DNA from 3 places in the Streptomyces sp. NPDC088746 genome. Region 1 is predicted to be linked to each of the others. Evidence: predicted binding sites of a transcription regulator. Region 1 holds the regulator's gene; each other region holds the start of a gene.
What was found. Region 1 encodes HrcA, which represses chaperone genes, less so after heat shock. Its sites were predicted from a motif close to TTNGCACTCNGNNNNNCNGAGTGCNAA; they were not measured.
Positions count from the first base shown of each region.

Region 1 (9,958 bases):
GGGGCATCTGCACGGCCTCGCGGACCTCGGCGATCAGGGCGAGGAGCCCGGTGCCGGCGAGGCCGCCCTGCGGGTCGTCACGGTGCGTCGACTGGTGGCCACCCGCCTCGGTGCCCTGCACGCAGACCGCGCCGGCGCCCGCCCACGCGGCGTTGCGCGCCTCCTGGGCCGAGGTGACCGTGACGACGGTGAACGTGCCGGCGGCGGCGAAGGCGTCGAGGACCTCGCGGGTGGGGCAGCCGAAGGTGAAGGAGACCACGGGGACCGGATCCTCCAGCAGGATCGCGACCTTGGCCTCGTAACCGTCGTCGCCGCTGGAGTCCGGGTCGCCGAGCGGGGTTTCGTACCAGGAGGCCTCACCGGCGAGCTGCTCGCGGTAGACCTCGACGGCGCTGGGGTCGGCGACCAGCGGCTGCGGCATGAAGAGGTTGACGCCGAAGGCCCCGCCGGTCATCCGCCGGAGCTGCTTCACCTCGTTGTACATCCCGTCGGCCGTCTTGTAGCCGGCGGCGAGGAAACCGAGCCCTCCGGCCTCGGCGACGGCGGCGGCCAGCTCCGGACGGGAGACGCCTCCCGCCATCGGGGCCTGCACGATCGGGTACCGGCAGAGATCGGTCAGCGCCAAGGACATGCCCGCATCGTGCCACGTCCCGCGGATCGTGCCGAATCAGCCCCTTTCACACGGCGGACGCCCGCCGCACACACCGCACCGCCCGCCGGTACGGGACCGGCGGGCGGTGCGGTGACAGGGTTCAGCGGCCGTTGAAGGCGTCCTTCAGGCGGGAGAAGAGGCCCTGCTGCCCGGGCTGGAACTGACCGGTGGGCCGCTCCTCGCCGCGCAGCTTGGACAACTCCCGCAGGAGGCGCTCCTGCTCGGGGTCCATCTTCGTCGGGGTCATGACCTCGACGTGCACGATCAGGTCGCCGCGCCCGCCGCCACGCAGGTGCGTGATGCCGCGCCCGTGCAGCGGGACCGACTGGCCGGACTGGGTGCCCGGCCTGATGTCGATCTCCTCCAGCCCGTCGAGCGTCTCCAGCGGCACCTGGGTGCCGAGCGCCGCGGCCGTCATCGGGATGGTGACCGTGCAGTGCAGGTCGTCGCCGCGCCGCTGGAACACGGCGTGCGAGACCTCGTGGATCTCGACGTACAGGTCGCCGGCGGGGCCGCCGCCGGGGCCGACCTCGCCCTCGCCCGCGAGCTGGATCCGGGTGCCGTTGTCGACACCGGCCGGGATCTTCACGGTGAGGGTGCGCCGCGAGCGGATACGGCCGTCACCGGCGCACTCGGGGCACGGGGTCGGCACGACCGTGCCGAAGCCCTGGCACTGCGGGCAGGGCCGCGAGGTCATGACCTGGCCGAGGAAGGACCTCGTGACCTGGGAGACCTCGCCGCGGCCGCGGCACATGTCACAGGTCTGCGCGGAGGTGCCGGGTGCGGCGCCCTCGCCACTGCAGGTCGTACAGACGACCGCCGTGTCGACCTGGATGTCCTTGGTCGTGCCGAAGGCCGCCTCGTTGAGGTCGATCTCCAGGCGGATCATGGCGTCCTGGCCGCGACGGGTCCGCGAACGGGGCCCGCGCTGCGCGGCGTTGCCGAAGAACGCGTCCATGATGTCGCTGAAGTTGCCGAAGCCGCCGGCTCCGAACCCTCCCGCGCCACCGCCGCCGCCCGAGGAGGACAGCGGGTCGCCACCGAGGTCGTAGACCTGCTTCTTCTGCGGGTCCGACAACACCTCGTAAGCGGCGTTGATCTCCTTGAACCGCTCCTGGGTCTTCGGATCCGGGTTGACATCCGGGTGCAGCTCGCGTGCGAGCCGACGGAATGCCTTCTTGATCTCGTCCTGAGATGCGTCGCGGCGCACGCCTAGTACGGCGTAGTAGTCCGTGGCCACTTACGAATCCGCCAGGATCTGTCCGACGTAACGTGCCACTGCGCGTACCGCTCCCATCGTTCCGGGGTAGTCCATGCGGGTCGGTCCGACCACGCCGAGTTTGGCGACTGCCTCGTCGCCCGAACCGTAGCCGACCGCGACGACGGACGTGGAGTTGAGGCCCTCGTGGGCGTTCTCGTGCCCGATCCGTACGGTCATGCCTGAGTCCGTTGCCTCACCGAGCAGCTTCAGCAGCACGACCTGCTCCTCCAATGCCTCCAGCACCGGCCGGATCATCACAGGGAAGTCGTGCCCGAAACGGGTGAGATTGGAGGTGCCGCCGATGATCAGCCGCTCCTCCGTTTCTTCGACCAGAGTCTCGAGGAGGACGGAGAGCACCGTCGATACGGTTCCCCGGTCCTCGGTCTCGAAGGACTCCGGCAGGTCCTGCACCAGCCGCGGGACGTCCGCGAAGCGTCGTCCGACGACCCGGCTGTTGAGCCGGGCCCGCAGATCCGCCAGCGATGTGTCACCGAACGGCGCAGGGCAGTCGATCATACGCTGTTCGACCCGGCCCGTGTCCGTGATCAGGACGAGCATCAGCCGGGCCGGAGCCAGCGACAGCAGCTCCACGTGCCGCACCGTCGACCGGGTCAGCGAGGGGTACTGCACGACGGCGACCTGCCTGGTCAGCTGCGCGAGCAGCCGGACCGTGCGGCCCACGACGTCGTCGAGGTCGACCGCGCCGTCGAGGAAATTCTGAATGGCCCTGCGCTCCGGCGACGACAGGGGCTTGACGCCCGCGAGCTTGTCGACGAAGAGCCGGTAGCCCTTGTCCGTCGGAATGCGCCCCGCACTCGTGTGCGGCTGGGCGATGAAGCCCTCGTCCTCCAGCACCGCCATGTCGTTGCGGACAGTCGCCGGGGAGACCCCGAGGCTGTGCCGCTCCGTGAGCGCCTTGGAGCCGACAGGCTCCTCGGTGCCGACATAGTCCTGGACGATGGCGCGCAGCACTTCGAGTCTGCGTTCGCTGAGCACCGCGCACACCTCCAGCTGTGGTTCTTCGGCGTCTGCCTGGCACTCTGTGCGTTCGAGTGCCAGCAATCCCCCCGGTCAGTGTACGGGGGCGGGGTGGGCCCGGGGCAAGGGCGACCGGCCACGCCGTCGTGGGATCGCGCAGGTCGTTGCCGATAGCGTCGTCTCATGGACGTCTCTTGGGAAGAGTTCGGCTGGGAGCGGTTGGGCAACGGTACGGGACGGCGGCGCCTCCCCGTCTGGGACGCGACCGCCGCGCTGGTGGCGGGGCCGGACGGTGCGCTGCTCTACGACACCGGAGCGACGCTCCGCGAGGGGGTCGAACTGCGCACCCAGGCCGAGGCCCTGCTGGGCCGCAGGGTGACGCATATCGCACTGAGCCATCCGCACTTCGACCACGTGCTGGGCACCGCCGCCTTCTCCGGGGCGGAGGTCTACGGCGCGGTCGGCACGGCGGAGCTGCTGGGGCGGGGCGCCGAGGAGCTGCGCGCCGACGCGCTGCGGCACGGGATGGGCGAGGCGGACGCCACGGCGGCCACGGACGCCCTGGTGGCCCCGCGGCACCAGGTGAGCGGCGAGTGGACGCTCGACCTCGGCGGCGGCTTCCAGGTGCTGCTGGCCAATGTGGGTCCCGGTCACAGCGGCCACGACCTCGCGGTGCTGGTGCCGGGTTCCCCCGTCGTGGTGCTCTGCGGCGATCTGGTCGAGGAGTCCGGCGAACCGCAGGCGGGCCGGGACGCGGCCCCCTCCCACTGGCCGGCCGCGCTGGACCGGCTGCTGGAGCTGGGCGGCGAGGACGCGCTGTACGTGCCGGGGCACGGGGCGGTGGTGGACGCGGCGTTCGTGCGGGCGCAGCGCGAGCAACTGGCTGTGCGGTTCGGCGTGTCGTGAACACGGCCCCGATTATCGTGCTGCCATGCGCAGCTACCAGCCGGATCTGACTCCGCCGTGGAAGAAGTCCGCCCCCGCCCCCGAGGTCCCCGCCGAGCCCGATCTGGTGGTCGAGGAGGCCGTCACCGGCTTCTGCGGGGCGGTGATCCGGTGCGAGAAGACGGCCCAGGGCCCGACGGTCACGCTGGAGGACCGCTTCGGCAAGCACCGGGTCTTCCCGATGGAGCCGCGCGGCTTCCTGCTGGAGGGCAGGGTGGTCACCCTGGTGCGCCCGTCGGCCGCCGGCCCTGCACGGCCCTCCCGTACGGCCTCCGGCTCGGTGGCGGTGCCCGGGGCGCGGGCGCGGGTGGCCCGGGCGGGCCGGATCTATGTGGAGGGGCGGCACGACGCCGAGCTCGTCGAGCGGGTCTGGGGCGACGACCTGCGCATCGAGGGCGTGGTCGTGGAGTACCTGGAGGGCGTCGACGACCTCCCCGCGATCGTGCGGGAGTTCGCGCCCGGACCTGACGCCCGGCTCGGAGTCCTGGTCGACCATCTCGTGCCCGGTTCCAAGGAGTCCCGGATCGCCGCGCAGGTCACCGACGCGGACGTGCTGGTGGTGGGGCACCCGTACATCGACGTCTGGGAGGCGGTGAAGCCGTCGTCCGTGGGAATCCCCGGGTGGCCGGTCGTCCCGCGCGGCCAAAACTGGAAGACGGGCGTGTGCCGCGCGCTGGGCTGGCCGGAGAACACGGGCGCGGCCTGGCAGCACATTCTTTCCAAGGTCGGCTCGTACAAGGACCTGGAACCGCAACTGCTGGGCCGCGTCGAGGAATTGATCGACTTCGTCACCCTTCCTTCCTGATGTCCCGGGACGGTTGACGAGGATCCGGTACCGATCCCCGTGAACACCTGCGCCGCACACGCACCATCCGTTATTGAGGGATGACGGCAGGGCCGGGCACAGGGGAAGGCACGGGGGTCGGATGACGCGCGAAGTGTGGCGGGACAGTGCGGAGAACGAGGCGGCCTCCGCTGTCTTCCACCTCATGCAGCAGTTGATCGACCAGTACCGCGTCAACCGGCCGGTGATGCCTCTGGTGGTGGCGCAGGCGGAGGACGCCTCGGCCGGGCCGGAGATCGACAGCAGGGTCGAGCAGATCGTCCACCAGGTCCACCGGGCGAACCAGCTGCGGCGGGTCCCGGTGAAGCTGCTCGAAGGCGGCGGCCCCACGCCGTACGAGGCGGCGCTCTCCATGGTCCGCACCCTCACCGAGCGGCCCTGGGAGACCCGGGGCACCTCGCAGTACAAGCCCTTCGCCTTTCCCCGCTCCCGGCTGCTCGCCGCCATCGAGCAGGCCACCGCGACGGTCGTCGCCCAGCCGGACTGGCGCTCCGCCCGTGAGCGCGACGAGCGGATCCTGGAGCAGCTCGGCAGCCTGCGCTGGCGGGCGAACCGCTCGGGGCGCAACACGTGGTGGGACTCGCTGCGGGCCTCCGTCCGTCCGGAGACCTTTCTGGGGGCCGTGTTCATCGCCGTACTCAGCGTGCTGCTGGGTGAGATCGGCTGGGTGCTGACCACGCTGGTCGCCGCAGCGGCCCTGCTCGGACTGACGGTCGTACGGCTGATGACGAGGGCGGCGCCGCCGCTGCTGTGGCTGCGGCCGGCCAGCCGGTGGCTGGCGACCACGTCGTCGCTCGCCGCGTCGAGCACCGCGTACCCGTCGGACGGCTGGTCGCGCTTCTCCCCCAGCGGTTCGTGGCGGGTGATCCGGGCGCGGGCCGCCGCCGTCGCGGAGCGGGTGGCGGACGCGGGGGCGGGTGACGAGCACGCGCGCCAGTTCCACCTGGAGCTGCGGGTCCAGGCGCTGCTGGAGGACCTGCTGGACAGCTATCGGGCACACGCCCTGGACTGGCGGCGCGGCAAGCGCACCGTCCCGCCGGTGGTGTTCCTGCCCACGGCCACCCAGGACAACGGCGGCATCCTGCTGATCAACGCCATCAACAACGTGCGCTCGCGGCGCAGCGAGGTGGATCCGCTGCTGCTCCTGGCCTCCCTGCCGGCCGACCGGATCATGCGGCACACCCCGCCGCTGCCGCCGGAGCCGCCGGCGAACGCCGGTGCCAGTACGGGGGCCCGCGCACGGTACGAGACCTGGGTCGAGGACCTGAGCGTCGGCCAGGCCCCGGCGGCGGCGGTGACGCTGGCCTGGGTGCTGCGGCTGCCCCTGCCCATCGAGCAGCTGACCCACGAGCACGCCCATGTCCAGCTCGTCACCCACCGGGTCCGCCGGACCTGGGCCTGGTGGGTGATGTCGGGGAGGACCGTCACCCTCCTCCTGGTCTGCGCACTGCTGGGGACCTTCCTGTGGAGTGAGCACTGGAAGGAGACGTACTGCTACGGCCCGCTCGTCGGCCGCTCCACGGACGCGGTCCGGCTGGAGGGCCCCGGAGGGGTCAAGGAGTGCGTCGGGGTGGCGACGGTCCCCGAGGTGCGCTTCGCCGAGGGCAACGGCCTCCAGCTGAACGGGGTGGGCAAGGGCGTCACCTTCGAACGGATCGAGCAGGCGATACGGGAGCAGAACGCCTCCATCGGGCCGGGCGAACCGCGTGTCACCGTCGTCTACGCGGGCCCGCTCACCGGCACCGACAAGAACCGGGAGGACACCCGCAAGGGTCTGGAGGAGCTGACCGGCGTCTATCTCCACCAGCGGTTCGTCAACGACACGGCGAATCGTTCCGTCAAGCTCCGGGTCCTGACGGCCAACGGCGGCCAGGACATGCTGCGGCAGACCACGGCGGTCAGGAAGATCATCGAGGTCGCCGAGCGGGACCCGTCCGTCGTCGGCGTGGTGGGCCTCGGCCGCAACACCACGGACAGCGCGGCGGCCACCGGGCTCCTCCAGCGGGCCGGGCTGCCCGTGGTGGACACCACGAACTCCGGCAGCGACCTGGCGCGCCTGTACCCGAACTACTTCGGCCTCGCCGCGACCGACGAGGAGCAGGCGGACGCGGTCGGGCTGATCGCCGGCCGACTGGCGGACCGGCTGGACGATCCGCAGGCCGTCGTCCTGTCCAGGAAGGTGGGCAACGAGGACAAGGACCGCTACACCACCGAACAGCGCAGGGTCGGTCTGGAGATGCTGAAGAAGTCCGGCTTCACCGTGGCCGCCGACACCCAGTACTCCCTGTCCAAGGACGGCGGCTCCGCGAATCTCGACGCGCCCCTGCACGCGATCTGCGGGGCGGAACGCGTGCCCGACGCCCTGTACTTCGCCGGCCGGGTCGAGGACGTCAACACGCTGATGTCCGGCCTGGGACAGACCGCCGGCTGCTCGGACAAGAAGATCACGGTCTTCACCGGCGACGACCTGACCAAGGCGCGTTTCGACGACTCGACGAAGCTCGCGGACAAGGTCACGCTGTACTACGGCGCGCTCGCGCCCATGAGTCAGGGCGGCGGCCGGGCGTTCTACGAGGACTCCCGCAAGGCCCTGGAGTCGCTGCTCCCCGAAGGGCAGCGGCTCGCGGCGCTGCCGAAGGTGCGCCCGTACGAGGACATGATGTTCGCCAGCGGGCAGACCGTCATCTCCTACCAGGCCACGGCCGCCCTCTACGCGGCCGCGACCCGCAGCGACAACCCCCAGAGCGCGGCGGAGACGTGGGCGACGCTCTACTCGGTGGCCCTGCACGACATGCCGACCGGGACCATCACCTTCCGGGGGACGATCCCGTACGCCGACCAGAAGGTGCACGGTCTGAACATCGTCGAGGTCACCCGCCTGGGGCCGGACGCGCAGAGCCGCGTCGTGTGCGGACGGGCCGCGGGCGACCGGACGCCGCTCACCCGCGCCGACTGTCCGGTGGGGTAGGGAGTCCCCTGCGGCCTCAGTCCACCAGGTCCCGCACCACGGCGTCGGCCAGCAGCCGGCCCCGCAGCGTGAGGACCGCGCGGCCCTCGGCGTACGGTCCGGGCTCCAGCAGGCCGTCCGTCACCGCGCGGCCCGCGGCGGCGAGGCCGGCGGGGGCGAGCAGCGACAGCGGGCAGCCCTCGACGAGCCGCAGCTCCAGCAGGATGCGCTCGACCCGGCGGTCCTCGTCGCCGAGCACCTCACGGCCGGCCCCGGGCGAACGGCCCTCGGCCAGGGCCTGCGCGTACGCCCCGGGGTGCTTGACGTTCCACCACCGCACCCCGCCGACGTGGCTATGGGCTCCGGGGCCGGCGCCCCACCAGTCGGCCCCGCGCCAGTACAGCTCGTTGTGCAGGCAGCGGCCCTCGGGCGTACGGGACCAGTTCGACACCTCGTACCAGGAGAAGCCCGCGGCCGCCATCGCCTCGTCCGCGATCAGATAGCGGTCGGCGTGGACGTCGTCGTCCGTCATCGGGACCTCGCCGCGCCGGATGCGCCGGGCGAGCTGGGTCCCTTCCTCGACGATCAGGGCGTACGCCGACACATGGTCGGGCCCGGCGCCGATCGCCGCGTCGAGCGAGGCCCGCCAGTCGTCGTCGGACTCGCCGGGCGTCCCGTAGATCAGGTCGAGGTTGACGTGCTCGAAGCCGGCCTCACGGGCCTCGGCGACACACGCCTCGGGCCGGCCGGGCGTGTGGGTGCGGTCCAGGACCTTCAGGACGTGCTGCCGGGCGCTCTGCATGCCGAAGGAGACGCGGTTGAAGCCGCCCTCCCGCAACGCCGCGAGGTACGCCGGGTCGACGGACTCCGGATTGGCCTCCGTGGTGATCTCGGCGTCCTCCGCCAGCCCGAACTCCTCACGGATCGCCGCGAGCATCCGGACGAGGTCGGCCGCGGGCAGCAGCGTGGGCGTACCGCCGCCGACGAAGACCGTGCGGACCGGGCGGGGGTCGTCGCCGAGCACCTTGCGGGCCTGGCGGACCTCCTCGACGAGGTGGGCCGCGTAGTTGTCCCGGGAGGCCAGGGCGCCACCGGAGCCGCGCAGCTCCGTCGCGGTGTACGTGTTGAAGTCGCAGTAGCCGCAGCGGGTGGCGCAGTAGGGCACGTGCAGGTAGAAGCCGAGCGGCCGGCCGGCGGCGCCTTCCAGGGCATGGCGGGGCAGCGCCCCGTCGTCGGGCACGGGCTCACCATCGGGCAGTACGGAAGGCATACCGTCCATTGTCACTCGCCGGCGGAGCTGTCCCGCACATCCGCCGATCCGTCGACCTGGAGCACGAGCAGGGCCAGGTCGTCGTCCGGCGGGCGCTCGGCGAAGGTGTGGACGGCCCGCTTGATCCGGTCGGCCATCCCGGCGGCCGGAAGCCCCGCACAGCCGGCCAGGACCCGTGCGAGGCCGTCGCCGTCGTCGAACATCAGCCGCCCCGAGCGCCGCTCCGTGACCCCGTCGGTGACGCAGAGGAGGCTGTCGCCGGGCATCAGCACGAAGCTCTGGCTCTCGTACGCCACGTCGTCGACGACGCCGAGCAGCACCTGCGGCTCGGCGGCCGGGCGTACGGAGCCGTCGGGGCGCAGCAGCAGCGGGAGCGGGTGGCCGGCGCTCGCCACGGTGCAGCGCACACCGCCGTCCGGGAGCGGCACGAGATCGCCGTACAGCAGGGAGAGGAAGCGCGACTGGGAGCCGTCCTGGATCTGCTCGCCGCCCTGGAGCTGCTGGCCGCCCGCCGCCGCGACCATGAGGGCGGCGGCCTCGGCCGCCTCCATGGCGTCGTCCAGGAGGAGCCGGTTGAGCCGGTCGAGGACCTCGCCGACGCGGAAGCCCTCCCGGGACAGGAGTCGCAGCCAGGGGCGGGCGAGGCCGGTGACCACGGCGGCTTCGGGGCCGCTGCCCTGGACGTCCCCGAGCACGAAGCACCAGCGGCCGCCGGGGCACGGGAAGAGGTCGTAGAAGTCGCCGCCGACCACGCCGTCGTCCCCGGGCTCGTACACCAGCGCGCTGGTGACGCCGGGTATCTCGGCGACCTTGCTCGGCAGCAGGCCGCGCTGCAGGATGCGGCTGATGGTGGCCTGGCGGGTGTAGGCGCGGGCGGCTCCGACGGCGAGGCCGACCCGGCGCACGAAGTCCGCGAGGAGGGCGGCGGCCTCGTCCGGGATGTGGTCGGCGCCCTCACGGCCCACCAGGACGGCGCCGAGCGTGCGCCCGCCCGAGACGATGCGGTGGGCGAGCGCGGCGCCCCCTGTGCCGTCCCCGCGCTCCGCCGTGGCGCCTCCCGG
Region 1 covers NZ_JBIVLA010000001.1:901,948-911,905, forward strand. The annotation lists gene ACIP63_RS04375 (nitronate monooxygenase) at 1-631, opposite strand, end outside; gene dnaJ (molecular chaperone DnaJ) at 753-1,892, opposite strand; gene hrcA (heat-inducible transcriptional repressor HrcA) at 1,893-2,909, opposite strand; gene ACIP63_RS04390 (MBL fold metallo-hydrolase) at 3,075-3,797, shown strand; gene ACIP63_RS04395 (DUF3097 domain-containing protein) at 3,823-4,641, shown strand; gene ACIP63_RS04400 (ABC transporter substrate-binding protein) at 4,763-7,648, shown strand; gene hemW (radical SAM family heme chaperone HemW) at 7,665-8,897, opposite strand; gene ACIP63_RS04410 (SpoIIE family protein phosphatase) at 8,909-9,958, opposite strand, start outside.

Region 2 (9,958 bases), on a different contig from region 1:
GGTGATCGTCGTGGAGTGGGGCGACGGCAAGGTCGAGGAACTCTCGGAGGACCGGCTGCGGGTGGTGATCGACCGCGCGGTCGGCGACACGGACGACGAGCGCCGCGCGGTGACCCTGACGGGCATCGGCGCGCGCTGGTCGGGGCTGGACACGGAGCTGGCGGCGCTCCGGGAGGAGCTCTGAGGGGCGAGCGGCTTCCGTGCCCCTGTTTCCCGAGCTTCCCGAGCTTCCCGACGCTTCCCGACGCTTTCCGACAGGACGTCGGTAAAATGTTGCGCCGGGGCGGCCCCTCGTGGTCACATGGGATACAGGGGCTTGTTAGGTCTACCTAACCACGCCTCTCACCGAAGCACGAGGAGGCATCCATGCCGGGACCCGAGCGTGAAGTGCAGCCGCAGCCGTCGCAGGCGGAATCACCGTCGGTGTCCGCGGTGTCGATGAAGGACCTGCTGGCCTCCTGCGCCGCCGCGACGGCGGTGTCGACACCGCCCCACGACGAGCACGCCGATGAGGGCGACGCCGAGGACTTGGGGCGCGACGCCGCTTAAGGCCCTCGAAGCGGCCCTCAGGGGACGACGACGACCTTCACGCCGACCGTGGCGAAGGTCCACAGCGCGTTGCCGTCGGCGCGCTTCATGCGGACGCCGCCGGTCTTCATCGTGGGGTCGGGGCTCTCCATCGAGTTGTCCTGCGCGGCGCTGAAGCCCACGGAGACGTCGCCGACGTTCGCGAAACGCACCACGTGCTCGATCGGGACGCCGTCCGAGCCCTTGATGCTGCCGGAGCGCGAGGTCACCGCGTAGACGCCGGGCAGCGGGTTCACCGAGCTCGGCATGACGGTGAACGTCCGGAGGGCCTTCTCCTTGTCGTCCACGATCCACACCCGGCGGTCCTTCAGCGCGTACACGACGCGGGTCCCGGTGTCGGAGTCCGCGGGGACCGCGAGCGGCTCCTTCGGCGGCTTCGGCTTCGCGGAGGGGGCGGCCGTCGTCCCGGAGGGCTTGTCCGAGGGCGCGGCGACCGAGTCGGGCGCGTTGGCCGACGCCTGGTAGGCGAGGAAACAGACCGCGGCCAACGCCGCGGCAGTGAGCCCGGCCACGATTCCCGAGCTGCCCCTTGCCACCGTGAGGTCCCCTTTCACATGCCGTCCGTCGCATGTCGTACAAGCATTTACGTCGTACACGCGTATACCCGGCGACGGTACCAGCAGCGGCAGGCGAGACCGGGACGTCGTACGGGCTGCCGTGACCGGGTCGGCGGAGCCGTAGGCTGTTTGTGTGCTGCTGCTCGCCATGGATACCGCCACCCCCGCCGTCACCGTCGCCCTCCACGACGGGTCCTCCGTCGTGGCCGGGACGGGCCAGGTCGATGCCCGGAGGCACGGGGAGCTGCTGCTGCCCGCCGTCGACCGGGTCCTCGCCGAGGCCGGGGTGAAGCTCGACGCCGTGACCGACCTGGCCGTCGGCGTCGGACCCGGCCCCTACACCGGGCTGCGCGTCGGCCTCGTCACCGCCGCGACCTTCGCCTCCGCCCTCTCGGTGCCGGTGCACGGACTCTGCACGCTGGACGCCCTCGCGTACGCCGCCGGAATGGACGGCCTCGAAGGCCCGTTCGCCGTGGCGACCGACGCGCGCCGCAAGGAGGTCTACTGGGCGCGGTACGAGGACTTCCGCACCCGGGACGGCGAGCCCGCCGTCGACCGGCCCGCCGACATCGCGGACCGGCTCGCCGGACTGCCCGTCGTCGGCGCGGGCGCGCTGCTCTACCCCGAGGCCTTCCCCAACGCGCGCGGCCCGGAACACGTCTCCGCCGCCGCGCTCGCCGCCCTGGCCGCTGAGCGGCTGGCCTCCGGCGCCGCACTGCTGCCGCCGCAGCCGCTCTATCTGCGCAGGCCCGACGCCCAGGTCCCGAAGAACTACAAGGTGGTCACCCCCAAGTGACCACCGCGACCGCTGTGCTCCGCGAGATGCGCTGGTGGGACATCGAACCGGTGCTTGAGCTGGAACACGAGCTGTTCCCCGACGACGCCTGGTCCGCCGGCATGTTCTGGTCCGAGCTGGCCCGCGCGCGCGGGCCCCGGGCCACCCACCGCTACGTCGTCGCCGAGGACTCCGTCGACGGCCGGATCGTCGGCTACGCGGGCCTCGCCTCGGCCGGTGACCTCGCCGACGTCCAGACGATCGCGGTGAGCCGCGGCCAGTGGGGCGGCGGCCTCGGATCCGAACTCCTCACCGACCTGCTCCGGCACGCCACGGCCTTCGAGTGCGCCGCCGTGCTCCTGGAGGTCCGTGTCGACAACACCCGCGCGCAGAAACTCTACGAACGCTTCGGCTTCGAACCCATCGGCTTCCGCCGTGGCTACTACCAGCCGGGGAACATCGACGCACTCGTCATGCGGCTGACCGTACAAGGAACAGAGACAGACTGATGGCTGACGAACCGCTCGTACTCGGTATCGAGACCTCCTGCGACGAGACCGGAGTCGGCATCGTGCGCGGCACGACGCTCCTCGCCGACGCCGTGGCGTCCAGCGTCGAGACGCACGCCCGCTTCGGCGGTGTCGTCCCCGAGATCGCCTCCCGCGCCCACCTGGAAGCGATGGTCCCCACCATCGAGCGCGCCCTGAAGGACGCCGGGATCAGCGCCCGCGACCTCGACGGCATCGCCGTCACGGCCGGCCCCGGGCTCGCCGGGGCGCTGCTCGTCGGTGTGTCGGCCGCCAAGGCGTACGCGTACGCGCTGAACAAGCCGCTGTACGGGGTGAACCACCTGGCCTCGCACATCTGCGTCGACCAGCTGGAGCACGGCCCGCTGCCCGAGCCGACGATGGCGCTGCTGGTGAGCGGCGGGCACTCCTCGCTGCTGCTGGCCCCGGACATCACGAGCGACGTACGGCCGCTGGGCGCGACCATCGACGACGCGGCGGGCGAGGCGTTCGACAAGATCGCCCGGGTGCTGGACCTCGGCTTCCCCGGCGGCCCGGTCATCGACCGGCTGGCCAGGGAGGGCGACCCGAAGGCGATCGCGTTCCCCCGCGGACTGACCGGCTCGCGCGATCCCGCGTACGACTTCTCCTTCTCCGGGCTCAAGACGTCCGTGGCGCGCTGGATCGAGGCGAAGCGCGCGGCCGGCGAGGACGTACCCGTACGGGACGTGGCGGCTTCCTTCCAGGAGGCCGTCGTGGACGTCCTCACCCGCAAGGCCGTCCGGGCCTGCAAGGACGAGGGCGTCGACCACCTGATGATCGGGGGCGGCGTGGCGGCCAACTCGCGGCTGCGGGCGCTCGCCGAGGAGCGGTGCGAGAGGGCGGGCATCCGGCTGCGGGTTCCCAGGCCGGGGCTCTGCACGGACAACGGCGCCATGGTCGCCGCGCTGGGCGCGGAGATGGTCGCGCGCAACCGGCCGGTGTCGGACCTGGACCTCTCGGCGGACTCCTCGCTGCCGGTCACGGAGACCCATGTGCCGGGTGTCCACGGACACAGCCACAGCCACAGCCACGACCATGTGCACGAGGTCAGCAAGGACAACCTCTACTCATGACCGTCGCCCTGATGTGGGAGGCCCGCGCCGCCGAGGGCCGCGGCGCGGAGCTGCTGGAGTGGGCCAGGTCCCAGGCGTCCGGGCTGGTCCGGGAGCCGCTGCGCAGCGAGCTGCTGCGGGCCCCGCAGGACCGGGTGCTCGTGCTGACCTGGTGGGACGCGGGATACGACGACGAGCTGCCCGAGCTGCCCGAGCCGGAGGCCGGGCTGATCAGCCGCCCGGTGCACCGGTGGCGGTTCGAATCCCTGGGTCCGGCGGTCGGCTGACGTACTCCCGCGCGGCGCGTGTTCCGATGAATTTCCGGCGCGGAGCCGGTCTACCTTGCACAGCGAACGACGACGTTCGTGGAGCGAGGAGAGCGACCGTGCAGAAGATCAGGCCCTGTCTGTGGTTCGACGACCAGGCCCAGGAAGCAGCGGAGTTCTACGTCTCGGTGTTCGGCGGGGACTCCCGCATCGAGGACATCACCTACTGGAACGAGGGGTCCCCGAAGGCGGGCTCGGTGCTGACCGTCGACTTCGTGCTCGCCGGACAGGAGTACCTCGGCCTCAACGGCGGCCCGGAGTTCACCTTCAGCGAGGCCGTCTCGCTCAGCGTGGACTGCGCCGACCAGGAGGAGGTCGACACCCTGTGGGCGAAGCTCACCGACGGCGGTGAGGAGAGCATGTGCGGGTGGCTGAAGGACAGGTACGGCCTGTCCTGGCAGATCGTCCCGCGCGCGCTGCCCGAGCTGCTCGGCGATCCCGACCGGGCCAAGGCCGACCGCGTGATGAAGGCGATGATGGGGATGCGGAAGCTGGACGTGCAGGCTCTGCGGGACGCCTGAGGCGTGCGGCGCCGCACGCCGTGCGCGGGCGGGGGATCGGGCGCACCCTGGAAGCAGGAATCCCGGGAGGTGACCGACATGATGGAGACCACGGTCGGCTGGCACATCGAGCTGGAATTCGAGGAGGACACCCACCGGACCCGCGCGGCCGCGATGGTGCGGCTGAGCGACGGGACCGAGGTGCGGGCCCACGGGTACGCCAGCCGTCACCCCTCCGACGCGGAGCAGCCGAGGGTCGGCGAGGAGATCGCCGGTGCCCGTGCGCTCAACGAGCTGGCGATGAAGCTGCTCACCAAGGCGCACGACGAGATCGACGAGGCGTCCGGCCGCACGTCGTACCCGCTGACCTGACCCAGGCCCGTCCCACCGTCCTCGGGCGGGTGCGCGCTCGGTAACCTCGGGGCCATGCCCAGTCGTTCACCGCTTCCGCCGCCTCCTCCGCCCGTGGAGACACGTACGTGGCCCGACCGCGACGCCCTGCTGAGGGACCGGGCAGTCGTCCTCGGCGAGTTGGTGAAGATGTTCATCGGACCCGGGCGGCTCGGAATCCTGTGGATGTGGGCGGGGGTCGCCGCGCTCGGCTGGTCCCTGGCGGGCTCGGCGTTCCTTATGTTCGAGGACGCCTTGGACGCCCTCGGTGCGATCCCGGCGGTCATCTGCCTCGCCGTCGGTGCCGCGGTGCTGGTTCCCGCTGCCGTCCTCATGGCCGTGGGCGTGGCCAGGGACGTGCGGGTCCACCGCCTGCTCGTGCAATGGGGCGCGCTGGACCGCGACCCGGAGGGGGACAAGCTGCTGCGCCGGCCGCGGGCGAGCCTCGCGTGGCTGCTGATGTCGTTCACGCTCTGCGCGGCGGGCCTGTTCGGCTGTGTGGCCGTCCCGGCGACCGCCAGGGCGGGTCAGGAGACGTACGGCCTGGTGGCCTGGCTGATGGGGCTCGGGTTCCTCGCCTGGCTGACGGGGCTGACCGGCCTGGTGAAGGCGTTCGCCCACCGCCGCTGGGTGCTGCGGATGCCCGCCGGGGCCCCGGCGGAAGCGCTGGTCGCGGCGGACCGCTGATCAGCTCCGCTTCACGGGGTGCCCGATCAGCATCGTCGGGGCCCCGGCCACCCGGGTCAGGAAGACGGTGGCCGCGTGCGGCCCCTGGAGCTTCATCTTGCGGCGCAGCTCCTCCGGTTCGACGGCCGAGCCGCGCTTCTTCACGGTCAGCACGCCCACCTGACGCTCCCTCAGCAGGGCTTTCAGCTTCTTCATGTTGAAGGGCAGCTGATCGGTGATCTCGTACGCGGCCGTGGCGTCGGACTCGTACGGCCGGTCGCTCGTGACGTACGCGATCGTCTCGTCGATCAGCCTGCCCCCGCACCGTTCCACGATGTCGGCCACCAGATGGGCGCGGATGACGGCGCCGTCCGGCTCGTACAGATAGCGGCCGACGGGACCGACCGGCGGGGCGGGGAGCGGGCCGTCGGAGGCGAGGGTGGTGCGGGAGGGGAGCAGCGTGGCCCGGAAGGTGCCCGGGGCGAAGCCCTCGCCGAACCAGAGCACGGCCTCCTTCACGTCCCCGCCGTCCGAGATCCACTCGGCCTCGGCCCGCGGTTCGATCGCCTCGTGCGGGACGCCGGGGGCGATCTTCAGCGCGGCGCGGGGGGCCTTCAGCGCGGCCCCGGTCGCCCAGGAGAGCGGCGGTGAGTAGGCCTCGGGGTCGAAGATCCTGCCCCGCCCGCCGCGCCTCGCGGGGTCGACGAAGACCGCGTCGTACGGGGAGGTGTCGACCTCCGTGACATCGGCGCACCGCACCTCGACGAGGTCCTGGAGGCCGAGCGCCTCGGCGTTGGCGCGGGCGACCTGGGCGGTGAGCGGATCGCGGTCCACCGCCAGGACCGAGACGCCCGCCCTGGCCAGCGCGATCGCGTCCCCGCCGATGCCGCAGCACAGGTCGGCGACGCTCCGTACGCCGAGCTCCGCGAACCGCCCGGCCCGGTAGCCGGCGACCGAGGTGCGGGTCGCCTGCTCCACGCCGTCGGGGGTGAAGAACATGCGGTACGCGTCCGCCGCCCCGAACTTCGCCACCGCGCGCTGACGCAGCCGCGCCTGGCCGAGCGCCGCCGACACGAGGGCGGCGGGGTGCGTGCGGCGCAGCCGGGTCGCGGTCGCCAGCTCCCGGGCGGGGTCGTGGTCGCGCAGCTCGTCCAGGAGCGCCGCGCCCTCGGGGGTGCGGAGGGCGGCGAAGGCGGAGAGCGGGTCGGCCTGGTCGGCCTGACCGGCAGGGGGAAGGGCGTTCACCAGTCCATTGTGAGCCAGCCGGGGGACCCGGCGGGCCCCCCGGAGGTGTCGCCGGAGACGGCCGGTGGCCCGGTGGCAGGATGCGGCGCCATGCAGCTAGTACGACAAAACGACAAAAGAGTCCCGAAGCGCCACAGACCGGTCTGCGCGGTCCTGGTCGCCCTGCTGGTGGGTGCCGCCGCCTCCGGGTGCGGTGACGGCGCGGACGAAGCGTCCGCCGGGCGGCAGAAGCCGGTGGCCGGGCAGCCGGGCGCCGCCGCCGCGCAGGCGGGCCCCGCCGCGGCCGAGGCGAAGGCGAAGGCCCGGGCCGAGCGGCTGAAGCGGGCGGTCGCCGCCCGCACCGCCGTCGCGAGGAAGTGGGGCCTGGCCAAGGTCCCGCTCGTCGCACCCGCGCCGCCGGCCGAGAAGCCGCGCATCACCACCCGTAAGGGCTTCGAGGTCGAGGGCGGGGAGGATCTGCCGCCGGTCTTCACCACCGTGCCGACCGAGGAGCGGATCGTCTTCCTCACGATGGACGACGGCGCGGAGAAGGACCCTGAACTGCTGCGGATGATGTCGGAGCTGGACATCCCGTACAGCGCCTTCCTCAGCGACTACGAAGTCAGCGACGACTACGGGTACTTCAAGGACATGCAGGCCCGGGGTGTCACCCTCAGCAACCACACCCTCAACCACCGCTATCTCCCGGGGCTCTCCCGGGAGGAGCAGCAACGGGAGATCTGCGGCTCGCAGGACAAGATCGAGAAGTTCCTGGGGAAGCGGCCCACCCTCTTCCGCCCGCCGTACGGCAACTACAACGGCGACACCCTGCGCATCGCCAAGTCCTGCGGCATCAAGGCCGTGCCCCTGTGGGCCGCCGAGGCGTTCCCCGACCACATGGAGTGGCGCGAGTGGGACCGGGACCTGCACCCCGGCGACATCATCCTCACCCACTTCCGGGGACGTGAGGACTGGGACGGCTCCATGGCCGACATGATCCGCAACGTCATGAAGACGGTCACCGACAAGGGATACGCCGTGGCCAGGCTGGAGGACTACGTCTGACGGGCGGTCATCCGCCGTACGGAACCCTGCGGAGATCTCCCGCGTTGTCCGGGGCGTGCGCCGGTCCCACGGCGCCACGCGAGGGTGGTGAATTGGCACTCCGCTTGACCGAGTGCTAATCGCGGTCATAGTGTCAGTGCTGGCACTCCCCGATGGAGAGTGCCAGCACAACCGCGCGACAGGGCAGGTCCGGCACCCGCGACGACGGATCGGTCTGGTCGCCACCCCACAGACTGTTAAACCCCGTGAGATCTCCGAAGGGGGAGACCGGATCGTGTCGACCACCAGCTCCAAGGTTGCGATCAAGCCGCTCGAGGACCGCATTGTGGTCCAGCCGCTCGACGCCGAGCAGACCACGGCTTCCGGCCTGGTCATTCCGGACACCGCCAAGGAGAAGCCCCAGGAGGGCGTCGTCCTGGCCGTGGGCCCGGGCCGCTTCGAGAACGGCGAGCGCCTTCCGCTCGACGTCAAGACCGGCGATGTCGTTCTGTACAGCAAGTACGGCGGCACCGAGGTGAAGTACAACGGCGAGGAGTACCTCGTCCTCTCGGCGCGCGACGTTCTCGCGATCGTCGAGAAGTAATTCACCCACGTTTGCTTCTGTTCTGCGCCCCTGGCCCCCTGCGAAATAACTAGCCGGGCGGCGAGGGGCGCAGTTCGTTTGAGAGGACAGCTCAGCCCATGGCGAAGATTCTGAAGTTCGACGAGGACGCCCGTCGCGCCCTTGAGCGCGGCGTCAACAAGCTTGCCGACACGGTGAAGGTGACGATCGGCCCGAAGGGCCGCAACGTCGTCATCGACAAGAAGTTCGGCGCCCCCACCATCACCAACGACGGTGTCACCATCGCGCGCGAGGTCGAGCTCGACGACCCGTACGAGAACCTCGGCGCCCAGCTGGTGAAGGAGGTGGCGACCAAGACCAACGACGTAGCGGGTGACGGCACCACCACCGCCACCGTGCTCGCCCAGGCCCTCGTCCGCGAAGGCCTGCGCAACGTCGCCGCGGGCGCGTCCCCGGCCGCCCTGAAGAAGGGCATCGACGCCGCCGTGAAGGCCGTGTCCGAGGACCTCCTCGCGACCGCCCGCCCGATCGACGACAAGGCCGACATCGCCGCCGTGGCCGCGCTCTCCGCGCAGGACCCGCAGGTCGGCGAGCTCATCGCGGACGCGATGGACAAGGTCGGCAAGGACGGTGTCATCACCGTCGAGGAGTCCAACACCTTCGGTCTGGACCTCGAGTTCACCGAGGGCATGGCCTTCGACAAGGGCTACCTGTCCCCGTACATGGTGACCGACCAGGAGCGTATGGAGGCCGTCCTCGACGACCCGTACATCCTGATCCACCAGGGCAAGATCGGCTCCATCCAGGAGCTGCTCCCGCTGCTGGAGAAGGTCATCCAGGCCGGCGCCTCCAAGCCGCTCCTGATCATCGCCGAGGACGTCGAGGGCGAGGCGCTCTCCACCCTCGTCGTCAACAAGATCCGTGGCACCTTCAACGCCGTCGCGGTGAAGGCCCCGGGCTTCGGTGACCGCCGCAAGGCCATGCTCGGCGACATCGCCACCCTCACCGGTGCGACCGTCATCGCCGAGGAGGTCGGCCTCAAGCTCGACCAGGCCGGTCTGGACGTGCTGGGCACCGCCCGCCGCGTCACCGTCTCCAAGGACGACACGACCATCGTCGACGGCGGCGGCGACTCCGCCGACGTCAAGGGCCGCGTCAACCAGATCAAGGCCGAGATCGAGTCCACGGACTCCGACTGGGACCGCGAGAAGCTCCAGGAGCGCCTCGCGAAGCTGGCCGGCGGCGTGTGCGTGATCCGCGTCGGTGCGGCCACCGAGGTGGAGCTCAAGGAGAAGAAGCACCGTCTGGAGGACGCCATCTCCGCGACCCGCGCCGCGGTCGAGGAGGGCATCGTCTCCGGTGGTGGCTCCGCTCTGGTCCACGCCGTCAAGGTCCTCGAGGGCAACCTCGGCAAGACCGGCGACGAGGCCACGGGTGTCGCGGTCGTGCGCCGCGCCGCCGTCGAGCCGCTCCGCTGGATCGCGGAGAACGCGGGCCTCGAGGGCTACGTCATCACCTCGAAGGTCTCCGAGCTCGACAAGGGTCAGGGCTTCAACGCCGCGACCGGCGAGTACGGCGACCTGGTGAAGGCCGGCGTCATCGACCCGGTCAAGGTCACCCGCTCCGCCCTGGAGAACGCCGCGTCCATCGCGTCGCTGCTGCTCACGACCGAGACCCTGGTCGTCGAGAAGCCGGCCGAGGAAGA
Region 2 covers NZ_JBIVLA010000002.1:503,804-513,761, forward strand. The annotation lists gene tsaE (tRNA (adenosine(37)-N6)-threonylcarbamoyltransferase complex ATPase subunit type 1 TsaE) at 1-184, shown strand, start outside; gene ACIP63_RS09825 (hypothetical protein) at 367-549, shown strand; gene ACIP63_RS09830 (hypothetical protein) at 567-1,100, opposite strand; gene tsaB (tRNA (adenosine(37)-N6)-threonylcarbamoyltransferase complex dimerization subunit type 1 TsaB) at 1,294-1,941, shown strand; gene rimI (ribosomal protein S18-alanine N-acetyltransferase) at 1,938-2,429, shown strand; gene tsaD (tRNA (adenosine(37)-N6)-threonylcarbamoyltransferase complex transferase subunit TsaD) at 2,429-3,541, shown strand; gene ACIP63_RS09850 (hypothetical protein) at 3,538-3,807, shown strand; gene ACIP63_RS09855 (VOC family protein) at 3,906-4,367, shown strand; gene ACIP63_RS09860 (DUF1876 domain-containing protein) at 4,446-4,718, shown strand; gene ACIP63_RS09865 (hypothetical protein) at 4,773-5,423, shown strand; gene ACIP63_RS09870 (methyltransferase domain-containing protein) at 5,424-6,647, opposite strand; gene ACIP63_RS09875 (polysaccharide deacetylase family protein) at 6,738-7,691, shown strand; gene groES (co-chaperone GroES) at 7,966-8,274, shown strand; gene groL (chaperonin GroEL) at 8,373-9,958, shown strand, end outside.
Region 2: the regulator HrcA is predicted to act here: its motif matches at 7,784-7,810, upstream of groES (co-chaperone GroES).

Region 3 (9,958 bases), on a different contig from region 1:
CGACCCCTAAAAGGTCTAGTCCACTATCGTGGTTTGTTGAGCACCCATACAAAACGGTCCTGCTAGATTGCCGAATCGATACGCAGGTGGTGTAGACCTCCGTGCGGTCGTTGAGGCAGTATCGCGGGTTCGCCGTCGGGAGCGATGGTGTCCGCGTCGACCAATGTAGGGATGGGCAAGGCTGTGCAGCGGCGCTTTGTGGGTCTGACCGCGGTGGTGGCCGCATTCGGGATGACGGCGACGTTGTCGGGGTGCGGTTCGGACACCGGGGGCGGCGACGTCACCCTGCGACTCGTCGCGGCCGACTACGGTACGGGTGCGGAGAACAGCTCCCAGAAGTACTGGGACGACGTCGCCGGGAAGTTCGAGAAGGCCAACCCCGACATCAAGGTCGAGGTCAGCGTCTACTCCTGGAAGGACGTCGACCGCAAGGTCGCCGAGATGGTGAAGGCCGGCGAGGCCCCCGACATCGCGCAGATCGGTGCGTACGCCGACTTCGCCAAGGCGGACAAGCTCTACGCCGCCGACGAGATGATCGCCATCCGCACCGGGTCGAACTTCCTGCCCTCGCTCACCGACGCGGGAGAGGTCGACAACACTCTGTACGGCCTCCCGTTCGTGGCCAGCACCCGGCTCCTCTTCTACAACAAGGGCCTCTTCGCCAAGGCGGGCCTCGGGGCACCGCAGACCTGGGACGACATCCAGAGCGACGCCACCGTGCTTAAGCAGCGCGGTGTGACCTACCCCTTCGCACTGCCGCTCGGCCCGGAGGAGTCCCAGGCCGAGACCCTGATGTGGCTGCTCAGCGGGGGTGGCGGCTACACGGACGAGGTCGGCAACTACAACATCGACTCCCAGGCCAACATAGAGACCTTCAAGTGGCTGAAGAACAGCCTCGTGGGCAAGGGCCTCACCGGTCCCGTCGCCCCGGGGAAGCTCGACCGGGCGAAGGCCTTCGACGCGTTCACCCAGGGTGACGTCGGCATGCTCAACGGCCACCCGACGCTGATGCAGGAGGCCGAGAAGAAGGGCGTCGAGGTCGGCATGGTCCCGCTGCCCGGGATCGAGGGGCCGACCAAGGGCTCGATGGGCGTGGCCGACTGGATGATGGGCTTCAAGCAGAACGGCCACCGGGCGGAGATCGGCAAGTTCCTCGACTTCGCCTACACGGACGAGAACGTGCTCGCCTTCGCCGACCAGTACGACCTGCTGCCCGTGACCGGCACCGCGTCCGCCGCGATGGAGTCGGACAGCAAGCACAAGCAGCTGCGCGAGTTCCTGTCGGCGCTGCCGAACTCGCAGCTGTACCCGTTCGGCAAGACGTCGTGGGCGCAGGCCAGCGAGAGCATCAAGGAGAAGATCGGCTCGGCGGTCGAGCCCGGCGGCAGCCCGGAGAGCGTGCTCGTGGACATCGCGTCCCAGGCCCGGCAGGCGGAGAGTGCCGAGTAGGTAGGTTGGTTCATATGACCGGCCCTCCCGCTGACGACGCGGACTCCGCTGCCCCGCTCTCCGACCAGGAACGCGCGGTGCTGGCCGTGGAGCGGCGCTCCTGGCCGGGCCCCGGTGCGAAGGAGCGGGCGATCCGGGAAGACCTGGGCATCTCGCCGGTCCGCTACTACCAGCTGCTCAACGCGCTCCTGGACGACCGGCGGGCGCTGGAGGCGGACCCGGTGACGGTGAACCGGCTGCGGCGGGTCCGGGACGCGAGGCGCGGGCGGCGCTGAGCCCCGGCCCTCCCGGGGCTCCGCCCCGGGCCCCGCGCCTCAAACGCCGGCGGGGCTGGGTTTGCCCCGGTGAGCCGCAGGGGTGACGGCGGGCTGGGGCCCTGCCCCGGTGGGCGTCGGGGCCGACGGCTGGGTTCTGCTCCGGTCAGTGCCGGGGCTCCGCCCCGGGCCCCGCGCCTCAAACGCCGGCGGGGCTGGGTTTGCCCCGGTGAGCCGCAGGGGTGACGGCGGGTTGGTTTGCCCCGGTGAGCCGAAGGGATGGCGACTGGGCTGGGTTTAGTTCTGCTCGACGCTACGCTCGGGCCATGGGCAATTCGGCACACCCCATCCCGACCCCGTCCACCCAGGCCGGCCGCGAAGGCCTCGCCGCGCTCCTGGCCCGTCCCTCCCGTGCGGTCGTCGCGCTGGACTTCGACGGCACGCTCGCCGACATCGTCCCGGACCCGGAGCGGTCCCGGGCGCACCCCGATGTCGTCCCGGCCCTCTCCGCGCTCGCCCCCCAGGTCGCCGCCGTCGCCGTGATCACCGGCCGCCCGGCCGACACCGCCGTACGGTACGGAGGCTTCGCGGGGGCGCCGGGACTGGACCACCTCGTCGTCCTGGGGCACTACGGCGCCGAACGCTGGGACGCCGCCACCGCCACCGTCCACGCCCCGCCGCCGGACCCCGGCGTCGAGGCCGTCCGGGCCGCGCTTCCCGCAGTGCTGGAAGGCGCGGACAGCGGTGTCTGGGTCGAGGAGAAGGGCGGCCGCGCGGTCGCCGTGCACACCCGCCGTGCCGCCGACCCGCAGGTCGCCTTCGAGGCACTGCGCACTCCGCTGGGCGACCTGGCCGCGCGTCACGGCCTGATCGTGGAACCGGGCCGTCTCGTCCTGGAGCTGCGCCCGCCGGGCATGGACAAGGGGGTGGCGCTGGAGGAGTACGTGAAGGAGACCGGCGCCGAGACGGTGCTCTACGCCGGTGACGACCTCGGCGACCTCGCCGCCTACGCCGCCGTGGAGAAGCTCCGCACCCAGGGCACCGCAGGTCTGCTGGTGTGCAGCGGCACGGAGGTCCCCGAACTGGCCGACCGCGCCGACCTGTTGCTGTCGGGCCCGGCGGCGGTCGCGGAACTGCTCCGTTCCATCGCCGGGCGCGTCACACAGTCCTAGGCCCGCAGCGCGTCCAGCTGGTCCAGGAACCACTGCTGCGGTGGCAGCGCGGTCGCGGCGGCGGCCAGGCGCTTCGAGCGGGCGCCGCGCTCGTCGGGGTCCATCGTGAGCCCCTCGTGCAGCGCCGCCGCCGTGGCCGACACGTCGTACGGGTTGACCACGATCGCGTCCTCGCCCAGCTCCTCGTACGCCCCCGCCTCGCGGGAGAGCACCAGCGCGCAGCCGTGGTCCGAGACGACCGGGACCTCCTTGGCGACGAGGTTCATGCCGTCGCGGATCGGGTTGACCAGGGCCACGTCCGCCAGCCGGTACGCCGCCAGGGAGCGGGCGAAGTCGTCGTCGACGTGGAGCAGGACCGGGGTCCAGCCCTCGGTGCCGTACTCCGCGTTGATCGCGTCGGCGACCCGCTGCACCTCCGCCGTGTAGTCGCGGTAGACCGAGAGGTCCTGCCGGGAGGGGTAGGCGAAGGCGATGTGCACCACGCGCTCACGCCATTCGGGGCGCTCCTCCAGCAGCGCACGGTAGGCGTGCAGGCCGCGCACGATGTTCTTGGAGAGCTCCGTGCGGTCCACCCGCACGATCGTGCGGCGGTCCGCGCCGACCTGTTCCCGCAGGATCTCCATGCGGTCGTCCACGTCCGCCTCGTGGGAGCGGCGGCGCAGGAAGTCCCCGTCGGCGCCCAGCCCGTGCACCCCGATCCGGGTGCGGCCGGTGCCGCCGAGGATCTCCGTGCAGCTGCTGATGAAGGCGTCCGCCCAGCGGCGGGTGAGGAACGCGGCGCGGTCGGCGCCCAGGATGCCGTTGAGCAACTGCTCGCCGATGTCGTCGGGCAGCAGCCGGAAGTAGTCGACGGGCGCCCACGGGGTGTGCGAGAAGTGCCCGATCCGCAGGTCGGGCCGGAGCTCGCGCAGGAGGCCGGGGACCAGCGAGAGGTGGTAGTCCTGCACCAGGACCGCCGCGCCCTCGCCCGCCTCCTCGGCGAGCGCCTCGGCGAAGGCCTGGTTGTACGCCTCGAAGGAGGCCCACTGCCGGCGGAACTCCGCGTCGAAGACGGGCTCCACCGGCGTCTCGTAGATCATGTGGTGCACGAACCAGAGCACGGAGTTCGCGATGCCGTTGTACGCGTCCGCGTGGACCCCGGCGTCGATGTCGAGCATCCGGACGCCGGGCTCGGAGACACCGCGCCGGACCGCCTCGCGGTCGCCGTCGCCGAGGGCGGCGCACACCCACAGCTTGTCGTCGACGGCGCTCAGGCCGGAGACGAGCCCGCCCCCGCCCCGCTTCGAGTCGAGCGTGCCGTCCTCCCGCCGTGTGTACGACACCGGGCCGCGGTTGGACGCGACGAGTACCTGGGCAGCGTGCTCGGAGACCATGTACCCGAACCTAGCCCGTTCGGGAAGCCGCCAAACGTGAAGTGGGGGCGGAGCCGGACGGGAAGAACCGTTACGCCGCGTTTCGGGAGGCGTACTCCGCGATCTCGCGCATCGGGGGGCGTTCCTCGGTGTCCACCGCATGGGTGTGCGGGACGAACCCGTCGGGCCCCCGCTCGAACTGGGTGATCTCGGGCCGCACGAGGGTCCCCCGGGAGAGCCGCAGCTGCGCCGTCCGGTAGATCGTGGCCGCCATCCGGCCGAGGGCCTGGCCGTCCTGGTGGCGGTGTTTGCGTACGCCGACGTCGACCTGGGCCAGCGCGTCCAGGCCGACCGTGTGCAGGGCGTCGACGAGCAGGCCCAGCTCCACTCCGTAACCGACGGGGAAGGGGAGCTGCTCCAGCAGGGAGCGTCGTACCGCGTACTCGCCGCCCAGCGGCTGGACGAAGCCGGCCAGGCTCGGCCAGTGCAGATTGAGCAGCGGGCGGGCCACCAATTCGGTCACCCGGCCGCCCTGGCCCGCGGCGTCGCCCAGCGGCCGGTCGTACATGGCCTTCACGAACTGCACCGAGGGGTCGGTCAGCAGCGGGCCGACGATCCCGGAGACGAAGCCGGCGGAGAAGTCCTTGAGGTCCGCGTCGACGAAGCAGACGATCTCCCCGCTGGTCACCAGCAGTGATCGCCACAGGACCTCGCCCTTGCCGGGAAGGGCGGGAATCCGGGGGAGTATCGCGTCCCGGTGCACGACCCGGGCGCCGGCCAGCCGCGCCTCCTCGGCGGTGGCGTCGGTGGATCCGGAGTCGATCACCACCAGTTCGTCGACGAGCTGGACCTTCTCCATCAGCTCGCGCCGGATCTCCGCGACGATCGCGCCGACCGTCGCCTCCTCGTTCAGCGCGGGCAGGACGACGCTCACGCGCGAGCGGTGCGGATCCTTCGCCCGCGCGGCCGTGAGCCGGTCCAGCGGGCGGTCGGCAGCAGACCAGGAACGCCTGGTCAGCCAGCGTTCCACCTCTTCCAGCACGGTCGGTACTCCCTGTATGTGATCCATCTCGCGGTTCGGACGACTATCTCGATCGTCCGGTGCTTCGGTTACAGTCTTGAACAACGCGGATGACCCTCGCATGTCGGGGTCGGTCCGCGAATAAACGCCCGGATCCATGGTCCGGTGCCATAGCGCTCATCCAGAGGGACTGAGGGAACGGCCCGTTGAAGTCCCGGCAACCCTCCTGCCGACCGCGAGGTCACGGTGGGGAAGGTGCCAATTCCGTCTTGTGGCGAAATACGTCGCAAGGAAGATGAGGAGAAAGGGCCTCCGCCATCATGGCCGTGCAGACAGTCGCAGCCGACACCCATACCTCCGCAGTGGACCTCGGTCCCGCCGCGGCGCTTTCCTGCCGCGAATGCGGCGAGCGTTTCGAGCTCGGCCCCATTTTCGCCTGTGCGTCCTGTTTCGGGCCGCTCGAAGTGGCGTACGACCTGCCGAGCGGCTCCCCCGAAGAGCTGAAGAAGCGCATCGCCGAGGGCCCGAACAACATCTGGCGCTACGCGCCGCTGCTGCCGGTCCCCGCCGACGTCGCGGACAAGCCCAACATCAACCCCGGTTTCACCAAGCTGGTCAAGGCCGACAACCTGGCCCGTGAGCTGGGCGTCACCGGTGGTCTGTACGTCAAGGACGACTCCGGCAACCCGACGCACTCCTTCAAGGACCGTGTCGTCGCCATCGCCGTCGAGGCCGCCCGCGCCTTCGGGTTCACCACCCTCTCCTGCTCCTCCACCGGCAACCTCGCCGGCGCGGTGGGCGCCGCCGCCGCCCGCGCCGGCTTCCGCTCCTGCGTGTTCATCCCGCACGACCTGGAGCAGGGCAAGGTCGTCATGGCCGCGGTGTACGGCGGCGAGCTGGTCGGCATCGAGGGCAATTACGACGACGTCAACCGCTTCTGCTCGGAGCTCATCGGCGACCCGCTCGGCGAGGGCTGGGGCTTCGTTAACGTCAACCTCCGGCCGTACTACGGCGAGGGCTCCAAGACCCTGGCGTACGAGATCTGTGAGCAGCTCGGCTGGCAGCTGCCCGACCAGCTCGTCATCCCGATCGCGTCCGGCTCGCAGCTCACGAAGATCGACAAGGGGCTCCAGGAGCTGATCAAGCTCGGCCTCGTCGAGGACAAGCCGTACAAGATCTTCGGCGCCCAGGCCGAGGGCTGCTCCCCGGTCTCCACGGCCTTCAAGGCCGGCCACGACGTGGTGCGTCCGCAGAAGCCGAACACCATCGCCAAGTCCCTGGCGATCGGCAACCCGGCCGACGGCCCCTACGTCCTGGACATCGCCCGGCGCACCGGCGGCGCCGTGGAGGACGTGAACGACGAGCAGGTCGTCGACGCGATCAAGCTGCTGGCCCGCACCGAGGGCATCTTCGCGGAGACCGCGGGCGGGGTGACGGTCGGCGTGACGAAGAAGCTGATCGACGCCGGCCTGCTCGACCCGTCCCTCACCACCGTCGTCCTGAACACCGGCGACGGACTGAAGACGCTCGACGCGGTCGCCCCCACGACCGGCCTGTCGGCGACGATCCGGCCCAGCCTGGACGCGTTCCGCGACGCGGGCCTCGCCGCCGCCAACTGACACCCGAGACCGAAGGAAGGCACCCACATGAGCGTCAAGGTCCGTATCCCCACCATCCTCCGCACCTACACGGGCGGTCAGGCCGAGGTCCCGGCCGAGGGTGCCACCCTCTCCGAGGTCATCGCGTCCCTGGAGCAGAACCACCCGGGCATCGGTGCCCGTGTCCTGGACGACCAGGGCAAGCTGCGCCGCTTCGTCAACGTGTACGTCAACGACGACGACGTGCGCTTCGAGGGCGGCCTGGACGCGGTCACCCCGGACGGCGCGGGCGTCTCGATCATCCCGGCCGTCGCCGGAGGCTGATCCCCCGGGGGCCTTACGGCGCCCGACCGCATGACGTGAGCACAGTGGCCCCCTCCGCGGGAAAGCGGAGGGGGCCATTCTGCATGGTTGAGCACGGTACAGTTGGGGAAGTCCCCGCAGCTGCCCGTGCCGCCCGCATATGAGAATGCGCCCGGCCGCGACAAGAAGCAGCCAAAGTAAGTGAACTCCTTGTGGCATAAGTGGCCTTTGTCAGGCCCGACTTGCCCTGGAATCCTATGAATTCCCCCCTTGCGTGCGGTCACCTGTGCCCAGAATTCTCGTCCGATTGACCTGTTGCAGAGGGCAGTTGGGCAGATACATTCGGCCGCGGTCGACGCGTTCCGGCGCACGCCACCCTCTCCTGTCGGAGGGTGAGTTCTGACCCGGGCCCGCGAAGTGCGGTGCTCGTGCAAGGGCCAGTAATAGGGGAGTTAGGCATGGCTCAGGGCACCGTCAAGTGGTTCAACGCGGAGAAGGGGTACGGCTTCATCGCGGTCGACGGTGGTGCGGATGTTTTCGTCCACTACAGCGCGATCCAGATGGACGGGTACCGCACCCTCGAAGAGGGTCAGCGAGTTGAATTCGAGATCTCGCAGGGCCAGAAGGGGCCGCAGGCGGACATGGTCAAGCTCGCCGTCGGCTGAGCTCGGCGCGGTCGGCCAACGACACTACTCACGCACGTGAGGCCCGTACCCCGGCCAGGGGTACGGGCCTCACGTGCGTCCGTACGCCCCCAGGATGTCCACATCCGAAGGATGACGCTTGCACTCGCAGGGGTCGAGTGCTAATCATTGGCGTTAGCACTCTCCAGGTGAGAGTGACAGAAAACTTGGACCGGGCCGGTGAGGCCCGCAGGCCCGGTGGGGCAAGGAACCACCGAGCACGCTGGCCGTCCGTCGCGGGCGCCACTCGGTCCGGAGAAATCCACCCCTGTCCGGGAGGACCACTTCACATGGCCAAGATCATCGCGTTCGACGAGGAGGCACGGCGCGGTCTCGAGCGCGGGATGAACCAGCTCGCCGACGCCGTCAAGGTCACCCTCGGCCCCAAGGGCCGTAACGTCGTCCTCGAGAAGAAGTGGGGCGCGCCCACGATCACCAACGATGGTGTTTCCATCGCCAAGGAGATCGAGCTCGAGGACCCGTACGAGAAGATCGGTGCGGAGCTGGTCAAGGAGGTCGCCAAGAAGACGGACGACGTCGCCGGCGACGGTACGACCACCGCCACCGTTCTCGCCCAGGCGCTCGTCCGCGAGGGCCTGCGCAACGTCGCCGCCGGTGCCAACCCGATGGCTCTGAAGCGTGGCATCGAGAAGGCCGTCGAGGCCGTCTCCGCCGCTCTGCTGGAGCAGGCGAAGGACGTGGAGACCAAGGAGCAGATCGCTTCGACGGCCTCCATCTCCGCCGCCGACACCGAGATCGGCGCCAAGATCGCCGAGGCGATGGACAAGGTCGGCAAGGAAGGCGTCATCACCGTCGAGGAGTCCCAGACCTTCGGTCTGGAGCTCGAGCTCACCGAGGGTATGCGCTTCGACAAGGGCTACATCTCGGCGTACTTCGCCACCGACATGGAGCGCATGGAGTCGTCCTTCGACGACCCGTACATCCTGATCGTCAACTCCAAGATCAGCAACGTGAAGGACCTCCTTCCGCTGCTCGAGAAGGTCATGCAGTCGGGCAAGCCCCTGCTGATCATCGCGGAGGACGTCGAGGGCGAGGCGCTGTCGACCCTGGTCGTCAACAAGATCCGTGGCACCTTCAAGTCCGTCGCCGTCAAGGCTCCGGGCTTCGGTGACCGCCGCAAGGCCATGCTCGGTGACATCGCCATCCTCACCGGTGGCACCGTCATCTCCGAGGAGGTCGGTCTCAAGCTGGAGAACGCCGGTCTCGACCTGCTCGGCACCGCCCGCAAGGTCGTTATCACCAAGGACGAGACGACCATCGTCGACGGTGGCGGCGAGAGCGACCAGGTCCAGGGTCGCGTCAAGCAGATCCGTGCCGAGATCGAGAACTCCGACTCGGACTACGACCGCGAGAAGCTCCAGGAGCGCCTCGCGAAGCTGGCCGGCGGCGTGGCCGTCATCAAGGCCGGCGCCGCCACCGAGGTGGAGCTCAAGGAGCGCAAGCACCGCATCGAGGACGCGGTGCGCAACGCCAAGGCCGCCGTCGAGGAGGGCATCGTCGCCGGTGGTGGCGTGGCTCTGCTCCAGGCCTCGGCCGTCTTCGAGAAGCTCGACCTGACCGGTGACGAGGCCACGGGCGCCAACGCCGTGAAGCTCGCGCTGGAGGCCCCGCTCAAGCAGATCGCCGTCAACGGTGGTCTCGAGGGTGGAGTCATCGTCGAGAAGGTGCGCAACCTGCCGATCGGTCACGGCCTCAACGCCGCGACCGGTGAGTACGTCGACATGATCGCCGAGGGCATCATCGACCCGGCGAAGGTCACGCGCTCCGCTCTGCAGAACGCCGCGTCCATCGCAGCGCTCTTCCTCACCACCGAGGCCGTCATCGCCGACAAGCCGGAGAAGGCCTCTGCGGCCGCTCCGGGCGGCATGCCGGGCGGTGACATGGACTTCTGATCCTCGGATCAGCAGCTCCAGGCGGTACCGCGGTATCCGTACGACGCCGGCCCCCGGGATTCGTTCCCGGGGGCCGGCGTCGTCGTTCGTCGCCGTGGTGCGGTGTTCTGATGCGGCGGGTCAGGACCCGTCGGTGTTCGACGGGCCGAAGAACTCGATCTCGGCGATGGCCACCTGCTTGTCCGAGGACGCGGCGTGGGCCGACTCGACGGT
Region 3 covers NZ_JBIVLA010000002.1:154,140-164,097, forward strand. The annotation lists gene ACIP63_RS08065 (ABC transporter substrate-binding protein) at 172-1,449, shown strand; gene ACIP63_RS08070 (DUF3263 domain-containing protein) at 1,464-1,724, shown strand; gene otsB (trehalose-phosphatase) at 2,030-2,875, shown strand; gene ACIP63_RS08080 (trehalose-6-phosphate synthase) at 2,872-4,248, opposite strand; gene ACIP63_RS08085 (glucosyl-3-phosphoglycerate synthase) at 4,319-5,269, opposite strand; SAM riboswitch class I at 5,423-5,550, shown strand; gene thrC (threonine synthase) at 5,569-6,867, shown strand; gene ACIP63_RS08095 (MoaD/ThiS family protein) at 6,895-7,170, shown strand; gene ACIP63_RS08100 (cold-shock protein) at 7,608-7,814, shown strand; gene groL (chaperonin GroEL) at 8,123-9,745, shown strand; gene ACIP63_RS08110 (NADase-type glycan-binding domain-containing protein) at 9,866-9,958, opposite strand, start outside.
Region 3: the regulator HrcA is predicted to act here: its motif matches at 7,932-7,958, upstream of groL (chaperonin GroEL).